One region of the Pseudoflavonifractor sp. HCP28S3_F10 genome, then DNA from elsewhere that is predicted to be linked to it. Evidence: predicted binding sites of a transcription regulator. Region 1 holds the regulator's gene; the other holds the start of a gene.

What was found. The regulator LexA, encoded in region 1, represses DNA repair genes until DNA is damaged. The targets are predictions, from matches to a motif close to CNAACANNTGTTNG.
Region 2: the regulator LexA is predicted to act here: its motif matches at 2,228-2,241, upstream of ACTNBZ_RS07225 (Y-family DNA polymerase).

Annotation. Positions count from the first base shown of each region.
Region 1 covers NZ_JBQHUB010000028.1:2,378-18,677, forward strand. The annotation lists gene ACTNBZ_RS11055 (exodeoxyribonuclease III) at 1-218, opposite strand, end outside; gene ACTNBZ_RS11060 (permease of phosphate ABC transporter) at 215-457, opposite strand; gene ACTNBZ_RS11065 (methylated-DNA--[protein]-cysteine S-methyltransferase) at 454-915, opposite strand; gene lexA (transcriptional repressor LexA) at 917-1,540, opposite strand; gene ACTNBZ_RS11075 (MarR family winged helix-turn-helix transcriptional regulator) at 1,751-2,257, shown strand; gene ACTNBZ_RS11080 (ABC transporter ATP-binding protein) at 2,242-3,978, shown strand; gene ACTNBZ_RS11085 (ABC transporter ATP-binding protein) at 3,978-6,173, shown strand; gene ACTNBZ_RS11090 (SDR family NAD(P)-dependent oxidoreductase) at 6,434-7,237, shown strand; gene ychF (redox-regulated ATPase YchF) at 7,425-8,516, shown strand; gene ACTNBZ_RS11100 (Crp/Fnr family transcriptional regulator) at 8,560-9,234, opposite strand; gene ACTNBZ_RS11105 (ATP-binding protein) at 9,346-10,053, shown strand; gene spoIIID (sporulation transcriptional regulator SpoIIID) at 10,143-10,397, shown strand; gene ACTNBZ_RS11115 (hypothetical protein) at 10,459-10,806, opposite strand; gene jag (RNA-binding cell elongation regulator Jag/EloR) at 11,034-11,852, opposite strand; gene yidC (membrane protein insertase YidC) at 11,861-13,285, opposite strand; gene yidD (membrane protein insertion efficiency factor YidD) at 13,328-13,546, opposite strand; gene rnpA (ribonuclease P protein component) at 13,546-13,890, opposite strand; gene rpmH (50S ribosomal protein L34) at 14,009-14,143, opposite strand; gene dnaA (chromosomal replication initiator protein DnaA) at 14,528-15,853, shown strand; gene dnaN (DNA polymerase III subunit beta) at 16,160-16,300, shown strand, end outside.
Region 2 covers NZ_JBQHUB010000013.1:602-5,816, reverse strand. The annotation lists gene ACTNBZ_RS07235 (helix-turn-helix domain-containing protein) at 78-284, opposite strand; gene ACTNBZ_RS07230 (hypothetical protein) at 611-871, opposite strand; gene ACTNBZ_RS07225 (Y-family DNA polymerase) at 876-2,069, opposite strand; gene ACTNBZ_RS07220 (SOS response-associated peptidase) at 2,359-2,940, shown strand; gene ACTNBZ_RS07215 (hypothetical protein) at 3,058-3,561, opposite strand; gene ACTNBZ_RS07210 (helix-turn-helix domain-containing protein) at 4,029-4,379, shown strand; gene ACTNBZ_RS07205 (hypothetical protein) at 4,445-4,741, opposite strand; partial or broken gene ACTNBZ_RS07200 (S-layer homology domain-containing protein) at 4,832-5,215, opposite strand, start outside.

The DNA of each region.
Region 1 (16,300 bases):
GGCTCCCGCCGGGTGAAGAGGGCGGTGCCGGAATAGCCCTTCTTCTCGGCGGAGTTCCAGTACTGCCGGTAGCCGGGCAGGTCCAGCTCGATCTGGTGGGGCTGGAGCTTGGTCTCCTGCAGGCAGACCACGTCGGCGTCCGCCTCCCGGAAAAAGTCCAGGAAGCCCTTGCCCACGCAGGCCCGCAGGCCGTTCACATTCCAGGAGATCAGCTTCAATCCGCGTCCCCGTCCTCTCTCAGCTCCCGGACCAGATGGGGCACAAAGCCCGCCATCAGGGGGATATAGGTGGCGATAAAGGCCGCGCCCGCCCCCAGGGCAGCCCACTTCCGGCGCCTGCGGGGGACGCACAGGCCCAGCAGCACGCCGATGGCGCACAGGCAGACCTTTACCAGGGACACATCCTTCCAGGTCATGCGTTGAACGTAGGAATCCGCGATGGCAAACAGCTTTTTCATCTGGCTCCCTCCAGTCTCAGCAGTTTTTCCTTGATCTCCAGCCCCCCGGCGTAGCCGGTGAGGGCGCCGCCGCTGCCCACCACCCGGTGGCAGGGGACGATGATGGGAATGGGGTTGTTGTGGTTGGCCTGGCCCACGGCCCGGGCGGCTTTGGGCCGTCCCACCCGCCGGGCCAGCTCCCCGTAGGAGACGGTCCCGCCGTAGGGGACCTTCCGCAGCTCCTCCCACACCTGGCGCTGGAACTGAGTTCCGGCGGGGGAGAGGGGCAGGTTGAATTCCCGCAGCTCCCCGGCCAGATAGGCCAGCAGCTGCCGCCGGGCCTCGGCCAGCAGGGGGGTCTCGCGGCACATGATGCGGGGCACGGGGGCGCCGGGGAGGTAGACCCGCTCTATCGCGCCGCTCTCGCCGGCGCTGGCTCCCATCCAGCCCAGCGGGGAGTCAAAAAGGATCAGATCCATATCAGTATCTCCGCATGACAGCCACCACCTTGCCGATGATCTGGGCAAAGGTGCCGTCAATGGGCTCGTAATCCGGGTTCTCGGGCATGAGCCAGACCCTGCCGTCCTTCCGGCGGAGGGTCTTGACCGTGGCCTCGTCCTCAAAGAGGGCCACCACGATCTCGCCGTTATGGCACTCCTGCTGCCGGTGGACCACCACCAGGTCCCCGGGCAGGATGCCGGCCCCCAGCATGGATTCTCCCCGGACCTTCAGCGCGAAATACTCCCCGGTCCTGCCGTTGGTCTCAAATACCAGATAGTCCTCGATGCACTCCTGCGCCAGGATGGGAGAACCGGCAGCCACATTGCCCACGATGGGGATGCGGTCGGGCCGGGCGTCCAGCTCCTCCATCACGGGGCCGCCCGCCTCCGGGCCCCCCACTACGGTGATGGCCCGGGTCTTGCCCTCGGCCTTGGCGATATACCCGGCCGACTCCAGCCCCTTCAGGTGGAAATGGACGGTGGACGGGGACTTGAGGCCCACATGCTCCCCGATCTCCCGCACGGAGGGGGGATAGCCGTGGTCCGCCTGGAATGAAATGATAAAATCATAGATCTGCTGCTGCTTGGGGGAAATGGCCTTCATGGCGGCTCCCTCCTTCGGTTATGTATACTTTATATTATCATAGAGAGAACAAAAAAGCAAACGTCCGTTCTAAGGAACGTACGTTGTATTGGTTACAATTTATTTACAAATTTTCAGTTGACTTTCGTTTTATATCCACGTACTATAGATAAGCCCCCTAATTATCAGCGGGCTAATTATTTTCTCTGCTTCAGAAAGAGGTGGATCCGTTTGAAATCAGGCAGACCCCTTCCCGGCATGCTGTTCCATGCCCTGCACCGGGCCCACCACAAGGAGGTGCAGGCCCGGATGAGCGCCGTGGGGCTGGACGATCTGGGCGCGCCGCCCCTGCTTTTCCTTCTCCGCCGCAGGAGCGAGGAGGGCCGCGCCGTCTCCCAGCGGGAGCTGGCCGACGACCTGCACATCTCGCCGGCCACGGCGGCAGTCTCCCTCAAGTCCCTGGAGCGGGGCGGCTACGTGGAAAAGCACCCGGATCCGGAGGACCAGCGCTGCAAGCGGGTGACCATCACGCCCAAGGGCATCCGCGCCGTGGAGCAGTGCTTCACCATCTTCAATCAGGTGGACGAGCTGATGTTCGCCGGTTTCTCCAGAGAGGAGTACCGGCAGCTCAACCAGTACCACCAGCGGATGCTCCGCAACCTGTGGGGGCCCGGCCACGGCCTGCCCGACGACCTTTTCGATGAAAGGATGGAACAAGACCCATGCTCAAAAAACTAGCGTCCTATCTTGGGGAATACAGGAAGTACGCCATTCTGGCGCCTTTGCTGGTCATTCTTGAGGTGGCCTGCGAGCTGGCGCTGCCCCGCTTCATGGCGGCCATCGTGGATGTGGGCATCGCCTCCGGCGACCTGCCCTACATTTTGAAAATGGGCGGCGCCATGCTGGTGCTGGCCCTGTGCAGCATGCTGTGCGGCATGTTCGCCGCCAAATTTGCCGCCATTGGCGGCCAGGGCTTCGGCGCCAACCTGCGCCGGGGCATCTACAACAAGGTGCAGGAGTTTTCCTTTTCGGACATCGACCGCTTTTCCTCCGCCTCCCTCATCACCCGCATCACCAATGACGTCAACGCCATCCAGATGATGGTGACCATGGGCATGCGCCTGCTCACCCGGGCCCCGGTGATGCTCATCGCCGCCCTTTTCGTGGCGGTCAGCATCAACGCGGAGCTTGCCATGGTGATGCTGGTGGTCATCCCTCTGATGGCCCTGGCCATCGGGCTTTTGATGAAGGCCTGCAACCATCTGTTCCAGGTCATGCAGACCAGGATCGACGCCCTCAACGGCACCATTCAGGAAAATCTGGTGGCCATCCGGGTGGTAAAGGCCTTTGTCCGGGAGGGCTATGAGAAGACCAAGTTCAAGCGCTCCAACGACGAGCTCACCGCCGCCACCCTGCGGGCCGACATGCGCATCATCCTGATGATGCCTGTCATGAGCATCGCCATGAACAGCGCCACCGCCGCCGTGCTCTACCTGGGCGGCAGCAAGGTCCTGAGCGGTGAGATGCTCATCGGCGATCTGTCCTCCTTTATTACCTACATCTTCCAGATCCTGATGAGCGTGATGATGGTGGCCATGAGCCTGCTGCAGCTCTCCCGGGCCATCGCCTGCGCCCGGCGCATCGACGAGGTGCTGGAGACCAAACCTGAGATCGGGGACGGCAGCCTCACCGCCGCGGAGCTCCCCGTCCCCGCGGGCAAGGTGGAGTTCGACCACGTCCACTTCAAATACCAGACCTCCGGCTCCGGGGACGATGTGCTCTCCGACATCACCTTTACCGCCCGGCCCGGCGAGTTTCTGGCCATCGTGGGCGGCACCGGCACGGGCAAATCCAGCCTGGTGAACCTGATCCCCCGGTTCTACGACGTGACCGGCGGCGCGGTCCGGGTGGACGGTGTGGACGTGCGGGATTACCCCCTGGACGAGCTGCGCCGCCGCATCGGCATGGTGCTGCAGAACAACGTGCTCTTCTCGGGCACCATCCGGGAGAACCTGCTCTGGGGCCGGCCGGACGCCACTGAGGAGGAGATGATCCAGGCCGCCAAAAACGCCCAGGCCTACGACTTTATCATGGGTCTGCCCGACGGATTCGACACCCGGATGGACCAGGGCGGCGTCAACGTCTCGGGCGGACAGAAGCAGCGGCTGTGCATCGCCCGGGCCATGCTCCGCCATCCCGCCATCCTCATCCTGGACGACTCCACCTCCGCCGTGGACAGCGCCACCGAGGCCGCCATCCGGCAGTCCTTCAAGGAGAACCTGGCGGGCACCACCGTCATCATCATTGCGCAGCGCATCAGCTCCGTGCAGTACGCCGACCGCATCCTGGTCCTGGACGACGGCCGGGTGGCCGACGCCGGTACCCATGAGGAGCTGATGGCCCGCAGCACCATCTACCAGGAGATCTATCAGTCTCAGCAGGAAGGAGTGGGTCAGTAATGGCAGTCTCTCAAAAAACGGCCCCTCAGGGGCCCGGTCACGGCCCCGGCCACGGCCGGCGGGGCGGCTTTCAAAAGCCCAAGGACCTGAAAAAGACGCTGGGCCGCCTTCTCAGCTACATTGGCCGGAAGAAATGGCCCCTGGTTCTGGTGGGCATCGCTCTGCTGCTGTCAGTGGGCACCAACCTGGCCGGCTCGGTCTTTGTCAACCAGGTCATTATCAATTCCATCACCTACGGCGGATATGCCGGACCCGGGGACCTGGCGCTGGACATCGTCAAGCTGCTTTGTATCTATGCCGTAGGCTGGGTGGCCACCTATGCCCAGTCCGCCATCATGGTCCAGGTGGCCCAGCGGGGGGTGAACCGGCTGCGCCGGGACCTCTTTGACCATCTCCAGTCCCTGCCCCTGAGCTATTTTGACAAGCACACCCACGGCGAGCTGATGAGCCGCTTCACCAACGACGCGGACAACGTGCAGATGGCCCTGGAGCAGAGCGTGGTTTCCCTTTTCTCCAGCCTTCTTATGTTCGTGGGCATCGTGGTGGTGATGCTGGCCGTCAATCCGCTGCTCTTCCTGGTCAGCGTGGTGACCCTGGGCTCCACCTTCGCGGTGTTCAAGGTGTTCGGCGGCCGCAGCCGCAAATATTATCAGAAGCAGCAGGCCGCCCTGGGCGCCGTCAACGGCAATATTCAGGAGACCATCGAGGGCCTGAAGGTGGTCAAAGCCTTCACCCATGAGGAGCAGGCCAAGGAGCTCTTTGCCGGGCTCAACGAGGAGTACCGCCAGGCCGCCACCAGCGCCGGCTTCTACTCCACCGCCGTCATGCCCATCGCCATGAACATCATGAACGTGGGCTACGCCCTCACCGCCGCCTTCGGCGGGGTGCTCTCCATCCTGGCCGGCTTCAAACTGGGCTCCTTCACCCTATTCCTCCAGTTCTGCCGCCAGGTGGGCCAGCCCCTCAACCAGATCTCCCAGCAGCTCACCACCGTGCTCTCCGCCATGGCGGGCGCCGAGCGGATCTTCGAGATCATGGATGAGCCCTGCGAGCCGGACGAGGGCACAGTCACCCTGGTCCCGGCGGAGAAGGACGCCAACGGCAGCCTGTCGGTCCACACCGGCCAGGGCCGCCCCCGCACCTGGGCCTGGAAGGTCCCCCGTACCACTGCCATGGCGCTGGTCCCCGTTCTCATCGGGGAGAAGGACCGGCTCACTGAGCTGGGTCTGGCCGAAGAGGAGGACGGTTCCCTCCGCCTGCTGCCTCCTCATACAGAAAGCGGCAACAGCGTGTGGGTCCGGCTGGAGGAGGACGGCTCTCTTACCCGGGTGACCGACCTGTCCCAGCTGGCCGGTCACGGCTGGGCCTGGAAATACCCCGACGGCAGCGGCCGCGCCACCCTCCACCTGATCCGGGGCTCGGTGCGCAATGTGCCGGGGGAGGATTATTGCCTCACCGAGCTCAGGGGCGCCGTCCGCTTCAACCACGTGGACTTCTCCTATGTGCCGGGCAAGCGCATCCTGAAGGACGTGAGCGTCTACGCCAATCCGGGCCAGAAGATCGCCTTCGTGGGCTCCACCGGCGCGGGCAAGACCACCATTACCAACCTCATCAACCGCTTTTACGAGATCGAGGGCGGCATGATCACCTTTGACGGCATCAACGTCCGCTCCATCCGCAAGGACGACCTCCGCTCGGCCCTGGGCGCGGTGCTCCAGGACACCCACCTCTTTACCGGCACCATCATGGACAACATCCGCTATGGCCGGCTCTCCGCCACCGATGAGGAGTGTGTGGCCGCCGCCAGGACCGCAAATGCCCACTCTTTCATCCGCCGCCTGCCAGACGGGTACAACACCATGGTCACCGGCGACGGCGCCAACCTGTCCCAGGGCCAGCGGCAGCTGCTGGCCATCGCCCGGGCCGCCGTGGCCGACCCCCCGGTGATGATCCTGGACGAGGCCACCTCCTCCATCGACACCCGCACCGAGGCCCTGATCCAGAAGGGCATGGACGCCCTGATGGAGGGCCGCACCGTCTTCGTCATCGCCCACCGCCTGTCCACCGTCCGCAATTCCGACTGCATCGTGGTCATCGAGCACGGCCAGATCGAGGAAAAGGGCTCCCACCAGGAGCTGCTGGAGGAGAAGGGACGCTACTACCAGCTCTACACCGGCCAGTTCCAGCTCTCGTGAGCCTCTGCGGAATCATACTTTTTCCCCGCCGCATGGATCCCGTGCGGCGGGGATCCTTTTTACTTCCGTTTACGATTTTCAAAATTTCAGTTTAATTTTTTAACTTCAGGTAAGAATATGTTTTGCAGCCTGCGTCCCCTGTGTGTTATACTGTGCGTACAAAAAGCAAATCTGCATTTCAAATCTGTGTCCAATCCCTCCTGGAAGTCATATGATTTTGTCCCTATCCATTCTGTCATACAATTTTGGAGGTGATCCCTATGGGAAAATTTGATGGTAAGGTAGTTCTCATCACCGGTGCCGGCCGGGCGGTCCTCAGCGACGGCAAGAGCTGCGGCTCCATTGGTTACGGCATTGCCACCGCATTTGCCAAAGAGGGTGCCAGCATTGTCATCACCGGCCGCAACGTAAAGAAGCTGGAGGCCGCCAAGGAAGAGCTGGAGCGGCTTTACGGCATCAGAGTCCTCACCATTCAGGCCGACGTGGCCTCCGGCAGCGATAATAAGGCCACTGTCCAGCACGTGGTGGACGAGACGATCAAAGCCTTCGGCCGCATTGACACGCTTATCAACAATGCCCAGGCCTCGGCTTCCGGCGTCACTCTGGCTGACCACACGACCGAGCAGTTTGACCTGGCCCTCTATTCGGGCCTTTACGCCGCTTTCTACTATATGCAGGCCTGCTATCCCCACCTGAAGGAAACCCACGGCAGCGTCATCAACTTTGCCTCCGGCGCCGGCCTCTTCGGCAATTACGGCCAGTGCGCCTATGCCGCCGCCAAGGAAGGCATCCGGGGCCTGAGCCGGGTGGCCGCCACGGAGTGGGGTCCCGACGGCATCAATGTCAATGTGATCTGTCCCATTGCCTGGACTGCCCAGCTGGAGAACTTCCGGAATACCTATCCTGACGCCTTCAAGGCTAACGTGAAGATGCCCCCCATGGGCCACTACGGCGACCCCGAGACCGAGATCGGCCGGGTATGCGTCCAGCTTTCCACTCCTGATTTCAAGTATCTCACCGGCGAGACCCTTACCCTGGAGGGCGGTATGGGCCTGCGTCCCTGATCGTTCCCCGTTTCCCTTATCGCTGTATCAAGACCGGCGGCGGATCAGATGATCCGCCGCCGGTTTTTTTACCCGCCGGAGAAAGGAAGTGAGACATTTTGCTCCCGCTCTTCTTGTCTTTGCCTTGAAAATCCGGTATAATAGTTAGGCTCATTTTGTATTTTCACACCGAAAGGACGTCTTTGATATGAAGCTCGGCATTGTGGGCCTTCCCAACGTGGGCAAGTCGACCCTGTTCAACGCCATCACCAACGCCGGCGCCGAGAGCGCCAACTACCCCTTCTGTACCATCGATCCCAACGTGGGCGTGGTGGCTGTGCCCGATTACCGTCTGGACTGGCTGTCCGATTTCTACAAGCCCAAAAAGACCACCCCGGCGGTCATCGAGTTCGTGGACATCGCCGGTCTGGTGAAGGGCGCCAGCCGGGGAGAGGGTCTGGGCAACAAGTTCCTGGCCAACATCCGGGAGACCAATGCCATCGTCCACGTGGTGCGCTGCTTTGACGACGAGAACGTGATCCATGTGGAGGGCTCCACCGACCCGGTGCGGGACATCGGCATCATTGACATCGAGCTCATCATGGCCGATGTGGAGATGGTGGAGCGCCGCATCGACAAGGCCACCAAGGCCGCCAAGGCGGACAAGAAGTTCCTCCACGAGGCCGAGCTCTTCACCGCCCTGCGGGACTGGATGAACGACGGCAACTCCGCCCGCTCCTTTGAGTGCGACGAGGATGACAGGGCCATCATCGCCACCAGCGAGCTTCTCTCCCTCAAGCCCATCATCTACGCCGCCAATCTGGACGAGGACGGCTTTGCCGACTATCAGAACGTGCCCTACTACCAGCAGGTGGCCGAGATTGCCGCCAAGGAGGGGGCCCAGGTCATCCCCGTATGCGCCAAGCTGGAGGCCGAGATTGCCGAGCTGGAGAGCGAGGAGAAGAAGATGTTCCTGGACGATCTGGGCATCGCCGAGTCCGGCCTGGACCGGCTTATCAAGGCCAGCTACGCCCTGCTGGGCCTGATCTCCTTCCTCACCGCCGGCGAGGACGAGTGCCGGGCCTGGACCATCACCCGGGGCACCAAGGCCCCCCAGGCCGCCGGCAAGATTCACACCGACTTTGAGCGGGGCTTTATCCGGGCCGAGGTGGTCAACTTCGAGGACCTGAAGGCCAACGGCACCATGGCCGCCGCCCGGGAGAAGGGCCTGGTCCGGTCCGAGGGCAAAGAGTATGTGATGAACGACGGAGATATTGTGCTCTTCCGCTTCAACGTTTAAATTGTGAAAAAACAGGCGGCACGCAGAGCGTGCCGCCTGTTTTTTACTCTGTCTCCGGCTGTTCCGTCCCCTTGAGCTCAAACTGATTCTTGCGGAAGTCCAGCAGCCCCTCCCGCCGCATTCTGCCCAGCTCCTGGGACAGGGCGCTGCGGTCCACCGCCAGATAGTCGGCCAGTCCCTGCCGATCGAAGGGGATGGAAAAGCAGGCAGAGCCCTGCCGCCGGGCCTGCCAGGACAGGTAGGAGAGCACCTTGGCCCGGGTGGTCCGCTGGGAGATGTGCTCGATCTTCCGGCTGAGCATCCGGTTTTTCCCGGCCAGCACCCGCAGCAGGTTGGCTGCCGCCCGGGCGTGGAAGGGGCAGGCCGACGGACAGGCGGTGAGCAGCCGCTCCGCCTCCAGAAAGAGCACCCGGCTGTCCTCCGCCGCCTGGACGCTGACCCCCAGGGGCTCGTCCCCGCAGGCGTAGGCCTCCCCAAACAGCTCCCCCGGGCCCGCCCGGCCCTGGATGCTCCTGTTTCCCCAGAAATCCTCCCGCAGGATGTGCACTCCACCGGACAGGACCACCCCCATCCGTTTGGTCTTTTCGCCCTCCCGCCAGAGGAAGGCGCCCTTTGGGTAGAAGGCCTCCACCGGTCCAAGACACTCCCACATCTGCTCCAGCTCTTCAGCGGTGATCCCCTGAAACAGGGGACACCCGGTCAGATCCATTTGTTTCATGCGCCCTCCGTTGTTTTTCCAACCGATTTGTCTCACTCAACATAGTATAATCCCCTTGTAAAGTCAAGCAAAACCGGGCGAGTCCGGTATCATACAGGGAGGAATATGACTATGATCCGTAAAATTATCCACATTGACCAGGAAAAATGCAATGGCTGCGGCGCCTGTGCCGCGGCCTGCCACGAGGGGGCCATCGGCATGGTGGACGGCAAGGCCCGCCTGCTGCGGGACGACTACTGCGACGGGCTGGAAGACTGCCTGCCCGCCTGTCCCACCGGGGCCATCACCTTTGTGGAGCGGGAGGCCGCGCCCTATGACGAGGCCGCCGTGCTGGCTGCCAAGGCCGGAAAGGCTCACGAGCGCCACGGCACCCTGCCCTGCGGCTGTCCCGGCTCCCAGGCCAGAGCCCTCCGGCGGGAGGTCAAGCCGGCAGCGGCCCCCACCGCCCCCCAGGAGAGCGAGCTGATGCAGTGGCCGGTGCAGATCAAGCTGGTTCCTGTCCGGGCCCCCTATTTTGACGGCGCCAGGCTGCTGGTGGCCGCCGACTGCACCGCCTACGCCTACGCCCGCTTCCACCAGGATTTTATCCGGGGCCACATCACTCTGGTGGGCTGTCCCAAGCTGGACAGCGTGGATTACAGTGAAAAGCTCACGGAGATCATCGCGCAAAACGATATCAAAAGCGTCACCGTGGTGCGGATGGAGGTGCCCTGCTGCGGCGGGATCGAAGCCGCTGTCCGCAATGCCCTCCAGGCCAGCGGCAAATGCATCCCCTGGCAGGTGGTGACCATCTCCACTCAGGGCACTATCCTGCCCTGAGCCCCGGCGACCGGGCAGGCGGAGCATAATTCCCTTTTTTACCGCATATATCTTTTCATGCAGTAAGAATGCATGGGAGTGGTGCATGTGTGAAAGGGAACATCGAGGAGCGCGCCTGCCAGCTGGCGCTTTACATCATAGAGAATAAGGCCACCGTCCGGAGCGCTGCCCAGAAGTTCGGCATCTCCAAGTCCACCGTCCACAAGGACCTGAGCGAACGGCTTCCCGGCTTCAATCCGCCGCTCTACCAACAGGTAAAGTCCGTGCTGGATGAGAACAAGGCCGAACGGCATATCCGGGGCGGCATCGCCACCCGCAACAAGTACCGCCATCTTCAGGGATAAAGAAACGTGCCGCCGGAGACCGGCGGCACGTTTTCCACATAAACGGGCAGAACGGTGGACTTTATAAAAAGGCCAGCAGCACGCCCACCGCGCAGCAGGCCACGGCGGCAGAGGAGAGCAGATCCATCACCAGGCCCATCTGCTCCCGCCGGGTCATGGGGGCGGGGGACAGCGGGCGGACCTCCTCCGCTCCCTCCGTCTCCTCTCCGTCCGCGCAGACCGCATCCGCCTGCTCCATCCGGCGGCGGTAGGCCTGCAGATCGATGACCTTCTCCCCGCCGGCGGTACAGGGAAGGGAACGGCGGGGAACACGGGTGTAGCAGACGCGGCTGCCGCCGCTGGCCTGTTCCTCCAGCATACCGCAGGTGGTCACATAGCTGGCGTCGATATTCAGATAAGTGGTCTCCATGCCAAAGCCCTCCATTCGCCGTCGTTTCAGGTACATCTCTATCATACCGGCACTGTTGTCCCATAAAACGGACTGTTCTTCTCTGTTCCAGAACTTTTGTTCGAACAGAGTATACAACATATGTTCGATTTTTGCAAGTCTTTTTTTGGGCAGCCGGGAGCATAAAAAAACAGCACGGATCTCTCCGTGCTGTTTTTCAGAGATATAGCGGGAAAGGGCTCCCGGGCTCAGCGGTGCTCGCCCCGGCTGTAGGCCACCACGGTACGGCGGTTGGGCTCGGTGCCCACCGAGTAGGTGGTGATGTCGGGCACGTCCTGAAGGGCGGTGTGGATCACATGGCGCTCATAGGCGTTCATGGGCTCCAGAGTCACGTTGCGGCGGTACTTGACCACCTTGCCGGCCACCTTATGGGCCAGCCGCTCCAGGGACTCCTCCCGCTTGGCCCGGTAGTGTTCGGCGTCCACATGGATGCGCACCCGCTTGGTCAGGCCCCGGTTGACGGCGTACACCGTCAGCTGCTGGATGGCGTCCAGGGTCTCGCCACGGCGGCCGATGAGGGAGCCCAGATTGCTGCCCACCAGTTCCACCTGGTAGTTGCCCATGTCGTCCAGGCTGATCCTGGGGGCGGCCTGGGCGCCCATATGCTCCAGCAGTCCGGTGAGGAAGGTTTCGATCTTCTCCGCCACCGGATCGCCGCTCAGGTCGGCGGAGGTCTGGGGCTGGGGGGCGGGGGCGGCCTTTTCCGCCGCGGGAGCGGGCTTGGGCTGCTGCTTTTTGGGTTCGCTCTTTTTGACTTCCTGCCTGGGGGCCTCGGCCTTGGGCGCGGGAGCGGGCTCCGCCGGGGGGGCGGGGACCTCCTCAGGCTCGTCAGGGGCCTCGTAAGTCACTTTTACTTTGGCGGGGCAGCTGCCGATGCCCAGAAATCCGGACTTGGCGCGCTCCAAAATCTCAACCGAGACCTCGTCCCGGTCCATACCCAGCTTGACCAGGGCCGCTTCGACGGCGGCTTCCTCGGTCTTACCGGTACTCTCGATCCATTTCAGCATCGGTCGTTTCACTCCTTGCTGTCTTCTTCCTCAGATCCCTCTTCCGCCTCGGGCGCAAAGGGGGCCTCGGCTTCAGCCGCTTCTGTTTCCACATTCTGATCCTGAGCGGTGGAAACTTCCGTCTCCTTCACCGGCTCCTCAGTGGGATTCTCCTCCTGCTTGTCCACCGGCTGTTCCGCCTCTGCGGATTTCTTTCTGCCGAACAGTCCCTTCTTCTTGGGCTCCTCGGCAGGGGCATTCTTCTTGGCCTCGGCCCAGTCCAGATCGGGGTCCTGGTAGGCGGTGGGGCCATCGGGGGAGAAGCGGTTGGGGTCATAGGCCCGGCCCCGGGCGTAGGAACGCATGCCCACGCCGCTGACGGCGATGACGGCCGAGTCGCCCTTGGAGTCCTTCTCCATGGCGCTCATCAGTTCCTTTTTCTTCTTGCCCTTGGCGCTCTTGGCCTCTTCGATGCGGCGGGCGCGCTCTTCGGCGGCCTGGCGCTTGCGCTCCTTTTCCTCTTCCTTCTCCTGCTGCTCCCGCTCGGCCTGGATACGGGCGGCCTCCTCATAGTCCTTCTTGAGCATCTTGCCGCAGATGAACTCCTGCACGATGCTCAGCAGGTTCTGGATGATCCAGTAGAGACACAGGGCAGCGGGCATGCTGAAGCCGATCCACAGGGACATGAGGGGCATCATGATGAACATCATCTTCATGGAAGCATTGTCCGCCTGCTGCGCCTGCTGGTTGACGGCGTTGGTCTTCTGGGAGACCCAGGACACCAGGATGCTGGACAGGGCGGAGATCACCGGCAGCAGGAACAGGGCAAAACCGCCGGTCATAGTCCAGAACTTCAGCTTGGGCACCCGGGCCAGGTCAAAAATACCGAGAAAATCAAAATTGATGGCAAAAACCTTGGCTCCCTCACCGGCGGCCGACTGCACGGCGGCCAGGTTCTCCGGCGTAATGAGAGAGGAGAGGTAGAGCTGGTTGTAGCCGGTATTGCGGAATGCCTCGTCCGCGGCCTTGATCCACCCGTTGTCCAGCGCCACCTGGCTCCAGTTGAGGGCTTCGGCGATGGCAGCCAGATTATCCACACCGACATTCATCATGTAGACCAGGGGCTCGCGGATGATGGAATAGAGGGGGATCAGGATGAACAGAGGCAGGAAGGACCAGAGGCACCCGCCCATGGGGTTGACATGCTCCCGCTCATAGAGCTTCTGCACCTCCTGGTTATACCGCTCCTTGTCCTTGCCGTACTGCTTCTGCAGCTTCTGCAGCTGGCCGGACATCAGGTTCATCTGGATCATGCTCTTTTTTCCCTTGAGCTGGAAAGGAAAGAGGATCAGCTTCACCACGATGGCGAAGAAAATCAGGGCAAGGCCATAGCTGCCCGTCAGGCTGTAGAAGGCGTTCAGCACCCATACAAAGGGGGTCAGGATTAATTTCATGAGACTTCCTCCAACGTGATAAGTGTGCGTGGGGAATCGCGCTCAGGGGACCGGATCGTACTGAATGCTCTTCTGCCGGTGGAAGGGATGGCACCGCAGCAGGCGGCGCAGCGCCAGCACGCCTCCCTTCACCGCGCCGTATTTTTCCACCGCCTCCAGCGCGTAGGCCGAGCAGGTGGGGATAAAGCGGCAGCAGGGGGGGCGCAGAGGAGAAATATACTTCCGATAAAACCGGATCAGAGCCAGCAGCAGCGTCTTCATCAGGAGTCCCGCTTCACAAGGCCCAGCTTGTCCATGGTTCGCAGCAGATGCCGCTCCAGCTCCTGATAGGGGGCGAAGGCCGCCCGAACCCGGGCCACCACCACGATATCGTACCCCCGGACCAACTGATCCTCGTGGAGGCGGTATGCCTCCCGCAGGCGGCGGCGGGTGCGGTTGCGAAGCACCGCCTTGCCCACCTTGGTCCCAACGGTCAGGCCCAGGCGGTTGTGGTCCAGCCGGTTCTTCCGGCAGTAGACCGCCACACAGGGCGAAACCGCCGACTTGCCCTTGGCGTAAAGTCGACGGAATTCATGGTTGAATTTCAGTGAGACGGTATCCTTCACAGGTGCTTCCCCTTTGGACAGATTCTGCCGTATGCTACGCAGGGGCGGTGGGATGAACTCCCCCGCCCCTAACTATGACGCTGTACGTTTTGTTTCCCGGAGCGCAAGCCGGCTTCTCTTAGTGAGAGAGGCGGGCGCGGCCCTTGGCGCGGCGGCGAGCCAGCACCTTGCGGCCATTCGCGGTGGCCATGCGCTTGCGGAAGCCGTGCACTTTGGAGCGCTGACGCTTCTTGGGCTGATAGGTACGAACCATTTCCGGTACACCTCCTGTACTCATTCTGGCAGGTTTTTCACCTGCCCGCCACAACGGCCGTACTGCGGCCGCGGTCGTCAAAAAAGGAAAAATGCTTTACATCCACGCAGAACATGGTGCATTCTGTATTATAGCGTATCCGGAAAAGAGCTGTCAACCATATTTTTTGTTCTTTTTCTCCTTCCTTTTTCCACTTTTCCACCTTGTGTCCATATCTTGTGGTATTCTTTCCTGCTCCACACAAACGGCTTATATTTTTTAAAGGTGTAGGCGTTGCTTTAAGTCTGTTTTCTTGGTATAATATACTGTCTATTTACAGAGCGGGACCGGTGCGCCCTTTTTTCGGCTGCGGCGCCCATCCCATGTCAAGAGGTGGTCTTACACATGAATTCTCCAGCCGATGTCTGGGCCAAGGTGCTCTCCCTCATGGAGGCGGACATGACCCCAACCACCATCAATACCTGGTTTGACGACGCAAAGGCGGTCTCCATGGATACCGACCGCTTTGTCCTCCACACCCCATCCAATTTCAAGCGGGACATCATCCTCTCCCGTTACCTTCCCGCCATCAAAAAGGCGCTGCACGAGCTCTTCTCCGCGGATTTTGAAGTGGTCATCCTGGGAGAGGGGGAGCTGGAGCAGTTTTCCGCCGACGCCAGGCCCCCCGCCGACGCGTCCTTCATGCCCGGCACCGAGGACTACACCTTCGAGCGCTTCGTAGTGGGCTCCTCCAACAAATTCGCTCACGCCGCCGCCCTGGCTGTGGCCGAAAATCCGGGCCACAGCTACAACCCCCTCTTTATCTACGGCGAATCCGGCCTGGGCAAGACCCATCTGCTCTATGCCATCGCCCACAAGCTCCACCGCAGCCATCCGGAGTTCCGCATCACCTACAGCAAGGGCGACACCTTCACCATCGAGCTCATCCAGGGCATCCGGGAGGGCCGCAACCAGGAATTCCGGGACAAATACCGCACCACCGACGTGCTGCTGGTGGACGACGTGCAGTTCATCGCCGGCCGCGAATCCTCTCAGGAGGAGATGTTCCACACCTTCAACACCCTGTACGAGGCGGGCAAGCAGATCGTATTCACCGCCGACCGCCCACCCAAGGAGATGCTCCGGCTGGATGACCGGCTCAAGACCCGGTTCGAGTGGGGCCTCCCTGTGGACATCCAGCCCCCCGACTACGAGACCCGGGTGGCCATCATCAAGAACAAGGCCATCCGCCGAGGCATGAACCTGCCCGAGCCCGTTCTGCAGTATATCGCCGACAACATCACCTCCAACGTCCGCCAGATCGAGGGCACCGTCAACAAAATCCTGGCTTTCCAGGAGCTGATGGGGGAGAGCGTGGACGTGGACACCGTCATCCGCGCCGTGCGGGACATGTGCAAGGACAAGGCCGACTTCCTCCCCTCACCCGACGTGATCATCGAAGAGGTCTGCAAATTCTACAACATCGAGAACAGCGCCCTCCGGGGCCAGGGCCGCACCAAGGACACCGCGCTGGCCCGCCAGATTGCCATGTACCAGATCCGCCGGATGACCAACCTGTCCCTGAAGGAGATCGGCAAGGAATTCGACAATCGGGACCACACCACCGTCATGCACTCCATTGACCGGGTGGAAAAGCTCATCAAGAGCAATCCCGAGGTGGCCGAGATCATCAAGGACCTGAACGCCAACATCAACGCCCGGTACGACTGAGTCTCCACCAACGGCCACTCATCCGTGGAAAAGAACGAAAAGCGGACCGGCCCAGCCTTCCACATTTCCACGGACTTTTATCCAGATGTGGAAAACAGGGTGTGGACAAATCCGGCCCCCCTCAGAAGGCTGTAGACAACTCCCCAAATTTCTCCACACCCCCTGTGGACGGGCAAATCTTAGTCCCCCAGGCGAAATTTCCACTTTTCCACATAATTTTCCCCTACTACTACCGCTACTACCCATCTACCTCTCCTTCTCTTTCCCGAGAGACAGGGAGCACCCGAACGGAGGACCACCAAAATGATCAAATTCTCCTGTGAAAAAGCCCTTCTTCAAGCGGCTGTCTCCACCACATCCAGAGCAGTGTCTCCAAAGAGCTCCATCCCGGCACTGGAAGGGATCCTGCTGGAAGCCGATCAGGAACTGAAGCTTACCGGCTATAAT
Region 2 (5,215 bases), on a different contig from region 1:
AGGATCATTATACCATGCGCAGTTCTCTCCTCCAATGCGTCTAAAAGGTTTATTTTGAATTCCCTACGGCGAAACTTTTAGTTTTCACCCACTAAATATTCGATAATGAACACTTTCGGGATCTTAAAGGATTTGCCGATCTTCGTATAGCGGATCTGGCCACTCTCTAAAAGAGCATAGGCAGTCTTCATGCCAATGCCGCCCAACATGGAACACATCTGCTTGACCGTCACAACGTCAGGGTAATCAGAAAACATTTTTTCTTTCCGTTTTGCTGCCGTCATGGTGCTTCCTCCTTTTGTGAAATTACAAAAGGATATTCCCCACGCATAATGCACGGGGAATATCCTTTTTGCATCATAATTATAGCATGGTGTTTTACGGCAAGGCAAGGACATCATCACGACAACGAGGCGACAGTTCACCAGTGGAACGCCGCTCTCACAGCATTTGGCCCCACTGGAGGACTTCTGACAGCTGTGCAGAATGGAAACACGCCTGCCCATACGCGCTCTCCCTGGACGAAGCGGAATTAGAAGTACAGGCCAGCCTCGCCAGTGACGATCATTTATAACAAAGGCCACCCTGATTGGGGTGGCCTGCATGGTTCTTATGACTTTCCCTGTACCTGTTTCGCAGCTACAAACCATCGCCCCTTCTCAAACCACAGATAGGATTCTTTTCCCTGGATGCGGCAGGTATAGCGGTCACCCACGCCGCCCACACTCTGGCAGGCGGCGCGGCGTACATCCAGGATCTTATCCACCGGAAAGGTCTGTCCCTCGGAAAACTCGATTTCCATGGGGCGCATTTTTCCGTCTGTGTCAAAGCGGACGATCACCGGCACATAGCGTTTTTCCCTTTGTTCCATGTCATCAACCTCCGAAATAGCCCACCGGATGCACCGTGTGGTCATCCTTGGGATTGATCCGCCCGAGCAGCGGGTCCATCATCGTCACGGCCCGTCGAACGCTCATATAGCCATACCGCTCCCGCAATCCATCCACTGTCTGATCGATCCGCTCCCATCTGTCCCGCTTTATATCGTCATCATACAGGGACAGCTGCAGGCAGGAATCCATTTCCACCAGGCCGGCGCCCCGGACGCCAATGCTCCGTATTGGCTTATCCCAATGATAATTCCTGCGGAAAAGGTCAAAAGCGACTGCGGCGATCTCAGCGCTGGAGCAGGTCGGATTCTTCAGCTTGCGCTGCCGGCAAAAAGAGTTGAGTTCCACATCCCGCACATAAACCTCTACCACCGTACAGCGTGATACCAGTTCCCGCATCCGGGAGGCCACACTCTCCGCCAGCAGGAAAAGCATCAGATGGACGTCCTCGTCATTGACTAAATCCCGGGGCGTCGTGGCGCTGTTGCCGACAGACTTGATGTTGGGGATATGGTCGGACTTCTGCACCGGTGAAGTATCACGGCCGTTGGCGAACATATGGAGGATCGCGCCCATTTTACCCAGCTTGTGTGTCAGGACATCCACCGGACACTCAGCAAGCCTTCCTATGGTGCTGATGCCGACGGAGCGCAGTTTTCTGCTGGTAGCCGGCCCCACATAGAGAAGGTCCTCCACCGGCAGCGGATAGACGATCTCCTTGTAATTGTCCGCCTCAATCCGGGTAATGGCATCCGGTTTCTTATAGTCGCTGCCCAGCTTTGCCGTGATCTTGTTGTCTGAAACCCCAAGGCTCGCTGTGATACCCAGTTCAAACTTGATCCGGTCGCTGATCTCCTTGGCAATCGTCATGGGAGAGCCAAAAAGCCCCACGCTGCCCGTCACGTCCAGCCAGCTTTCGTCAAGGCCAAAAGGCTCCACCTGGTCGGTATAGTCCTCGTAGATCTCCCGCGCCATTTTACTGATCCGGATATACTCCCCCATATCCGGCGGCAGCACTACCAGATCCGGGCAGCATTGGCGGGCCTGCCAGATGGCCATGCCGGTCTTGACGCCGCGGGGCTTTGCGATGTAATTGGCGGTCAGTACGATCCCGTGCCGTTCTTCCTGGCTCCCACAAACTGCAAGGGGTTTGTCACGCAGTTCCGGGTGCCGCTGCATTTCAACGGATGCATAGAAAGCAATTCATATCTGCATGGATAATATGGCGTCCCATTGCGCGTCACCCCCTGTTTGTATGATGGTCGCAATTCAAAAGTTTTTTCAGAAAAACCAGACCTTCAATTTTTCAATTAAGGGCTGATATTCAGCTTAATAATAGAACATTTGTTTGATTTATGCAAGCGGTAATATTTGGCGACGTGACAATGCCGGCGATTTCTTTTGACACGCATGTTATACTATATCTTGGAGTACACAAGCTGATCTTTAGGCATAGGCGGTGGTTTTGATGTGCGGACGCTATCAGTTCACGGCAGAACAGTGTGCTGAAATTCTACAAATCATACAAGAGGTAGACCGCAGGCATGGAGCAGGAGCCTGGACGCCCGGCGAGATCCGGCCCACGGCCACGGCGCCTGTCCTGGTCTCCACGAACGAGGGTATCCACCCGGAGCTGCAGTCCTGGGGCTATAAAATGCCCGGAAACCTGGTCATCAACGCCCGTGCGGAAACGGCGGCAGACAAACCCATGTTCCGTGCCAGCGTCGCCTCACAACGCTGTGTGATCCCTTCTACGGGCTTTTATGAGTGGGACGCACAGAAACGAAAGTACCGGTTCAATCTGCCGGGAGAAGAAGCTCTCTATATGGCAGGACTGTATGCCGTCCGGGACGGAAAGCCCTGCTACTGCATTCTGACCACGCAGGCCAACGAATCCATGCGGGAAGTCCACCACCGGATGCCGCTGGTGCTGCGAAAAGACCAGATCGCGCCTTGGCTGGAGCAGCCGCAAGCTGCCGGTGATTTCCTGCACATGACGCCGCCGCTGTTATCGAAGGTATCGGCAGATGCCCAAATGCGGCTTTGGTAACAACACTCCCTTCGAATGGAGGAGAGGCTGCGTGAACACAGCCCCTCCTCCGTTATTTTGCTGCCTGTAAGCGCTTTTGCGCCCCTCTGTGGCCACGGAAGGACCTTCCCCGGGTCTTTACTCCCGGAGCTCCACACCCGCGTTCTGCAGCGTCTCATACATCAAAGCCAGCTCCTCGATGGCGCTGTCCCGGTACCGCTGCACGGTCCGGTCACTGATGTGCATTTCAAGGGCGAGGTTCTTCAGCTCCTTCTTCTCAAAGTAGAGACCACGGATCACCTCGGCGCGGCTGGAGGGCAGCTGCTTGACGCAGTATTCCAGACGGGAGAGCTTCTGCTCCAAACGGACCAGCTCCTCCGAAATGGAAGTCACTTTCTCGCGGTTCAGCCGCTCAGCCTTCTCCTGGTAGTTCACCGCGATGTAGAAGGTCTTGTCCGAGATGTAGCCCCCGGGGGAGCCGATACCGTCGCCTTTGGCAAGGGCCATGGCCTCCAGCACCTCCTCATCCGTGATATTCCGGGAGTGAGTCATTTCAAAACGCAGCAGGTCGCGCTTGCGCAGATCGTTGCGATAGCTTGTCAGAAGATTCTCCACATAGCTTACCATTTCATTGTGATTCATTTGTATTCTCCTTCCATAGATCGTGTGTTGGTTCTTTTTGCAAACGCACACGAACAGGAGGAGAACGACAGCCGACAGAAATCGTCAAAATTCGGCAAGAACGCCCCATGCAGGATCTACTTCCTGCATGGGGCGTTCTTCTGGCTATATTCAGCGGATGTGCAGTCGGCGGGTCTGGGAGAAACAGGTGTGCGGATAAGAAGGTGTATTTTAACTCATGGTAAGTGAGCTTTAGCTTATACCCAATCGCACCTCTTCTCAGCAGCTCGCTTCCAGTTCTTTTTCGTAACCGAAAGCAGCTGTTCGCCTTACGTTATGCACATCCTTTCTGTCGAATTTTGTATCTCTTCATCGGTAAAACCTCCATCTCCCGCCCATAAAAGTGAGTTTCTACTCACTCAGTATGATTTCTTTGGTGATTTATCAGGAGGCGAATATCCATTAGAATATCCTTGAGGTGAGTTATAGTGCATGATCCGATAGACGAGTTTGGAGAGAAAGTCCTCGAAAAGCGCAAAGCACGGGATCAGACGCAAAGAGAGCTTGCTATCAAGCTTGGAATGAGCTATCGGACCGTCTTACAGGCAGAGACCGGACAGAGCATTCCTCGCTTTGACACCGTCATTATCCTGGCGCAGGATCTGGACATCAGTCTTGATGCGCTGGTATTTCCGGAAACAGCAGTTCCCAATGCTGTCCCCAAATGCGTTTACGATTTCTTCCATGGGATGTCTGCGAATGACGCTCAGCGGTACATTGACTTCTGTAAAAGCATCGAGGCACTAACCGAGGGCAAAGAGAAAAGAGAAAACAAATAGGAAAGCATTGGATGCCAGCCATCCAGTGCTTTTTCTTTTGCTGGGAGAGATGGCCTGCTGTGCCGTTACTGCTTATCCTGGCCCCGGCGCTCTTTCAGATAAGCCCGAATGTCTTCAATGAATAAACCAAGACCACCAAGCATCAGGCCCATCGAACAGGAAATCTCCATCACATAAAACAGTTCCTGATCCTGCCTACTGTCAAAAGCAAAGTTGGGAAGATTCTCCGCTCCAGAGCTAAACATTCCCATCGAATAGTCCCGCACGAAGGAAAACACAATCAACACACTGGCGACAGCGCCCAGCAGGAACAGGAAGATACCGAATTTTTGGACGATGCTGGGTCGGTCCTTTCGCTTCATACGATTACCTCATTCTAAGACGAATGGGGCGGCGGCAAACACCGCCGCCCCATGGTTTGCTTCTGGGGTGTGCTATGGTTCCCTGATTATTTAGCCCAAGCAGCGATACAGGAAGGTTACGATCTGGGCGCGGGTGCAGTCATTGTTGGGGCTGAAGGTGGTAGCACTGGTGCCGCCAGTGATGCCGTTTTCAGCAGCCCACAGAACTGCGGTGTTGTAGTAGGCGTCAGCCGCCACATCGGTAAAGGGATTCACGCTATCAGAGGCGGGAGACTTCTGGCTACGCCACAGGAAGGTGACGATCTGAGCGCGGGTGCATTTCGCGTTGGGGCTGAAGGTGGTGTCGCTGGTGCCCTTGGTGATGCCATTCTCCACGGCCCACAGGACGGCGTCGTGGTAATAAGCGTCAGAGGCTACATCCGTGAAGGGCATCTCGCTGCTCTTGGGAGCGGGGCTGCCGGCAGCACGCCACAG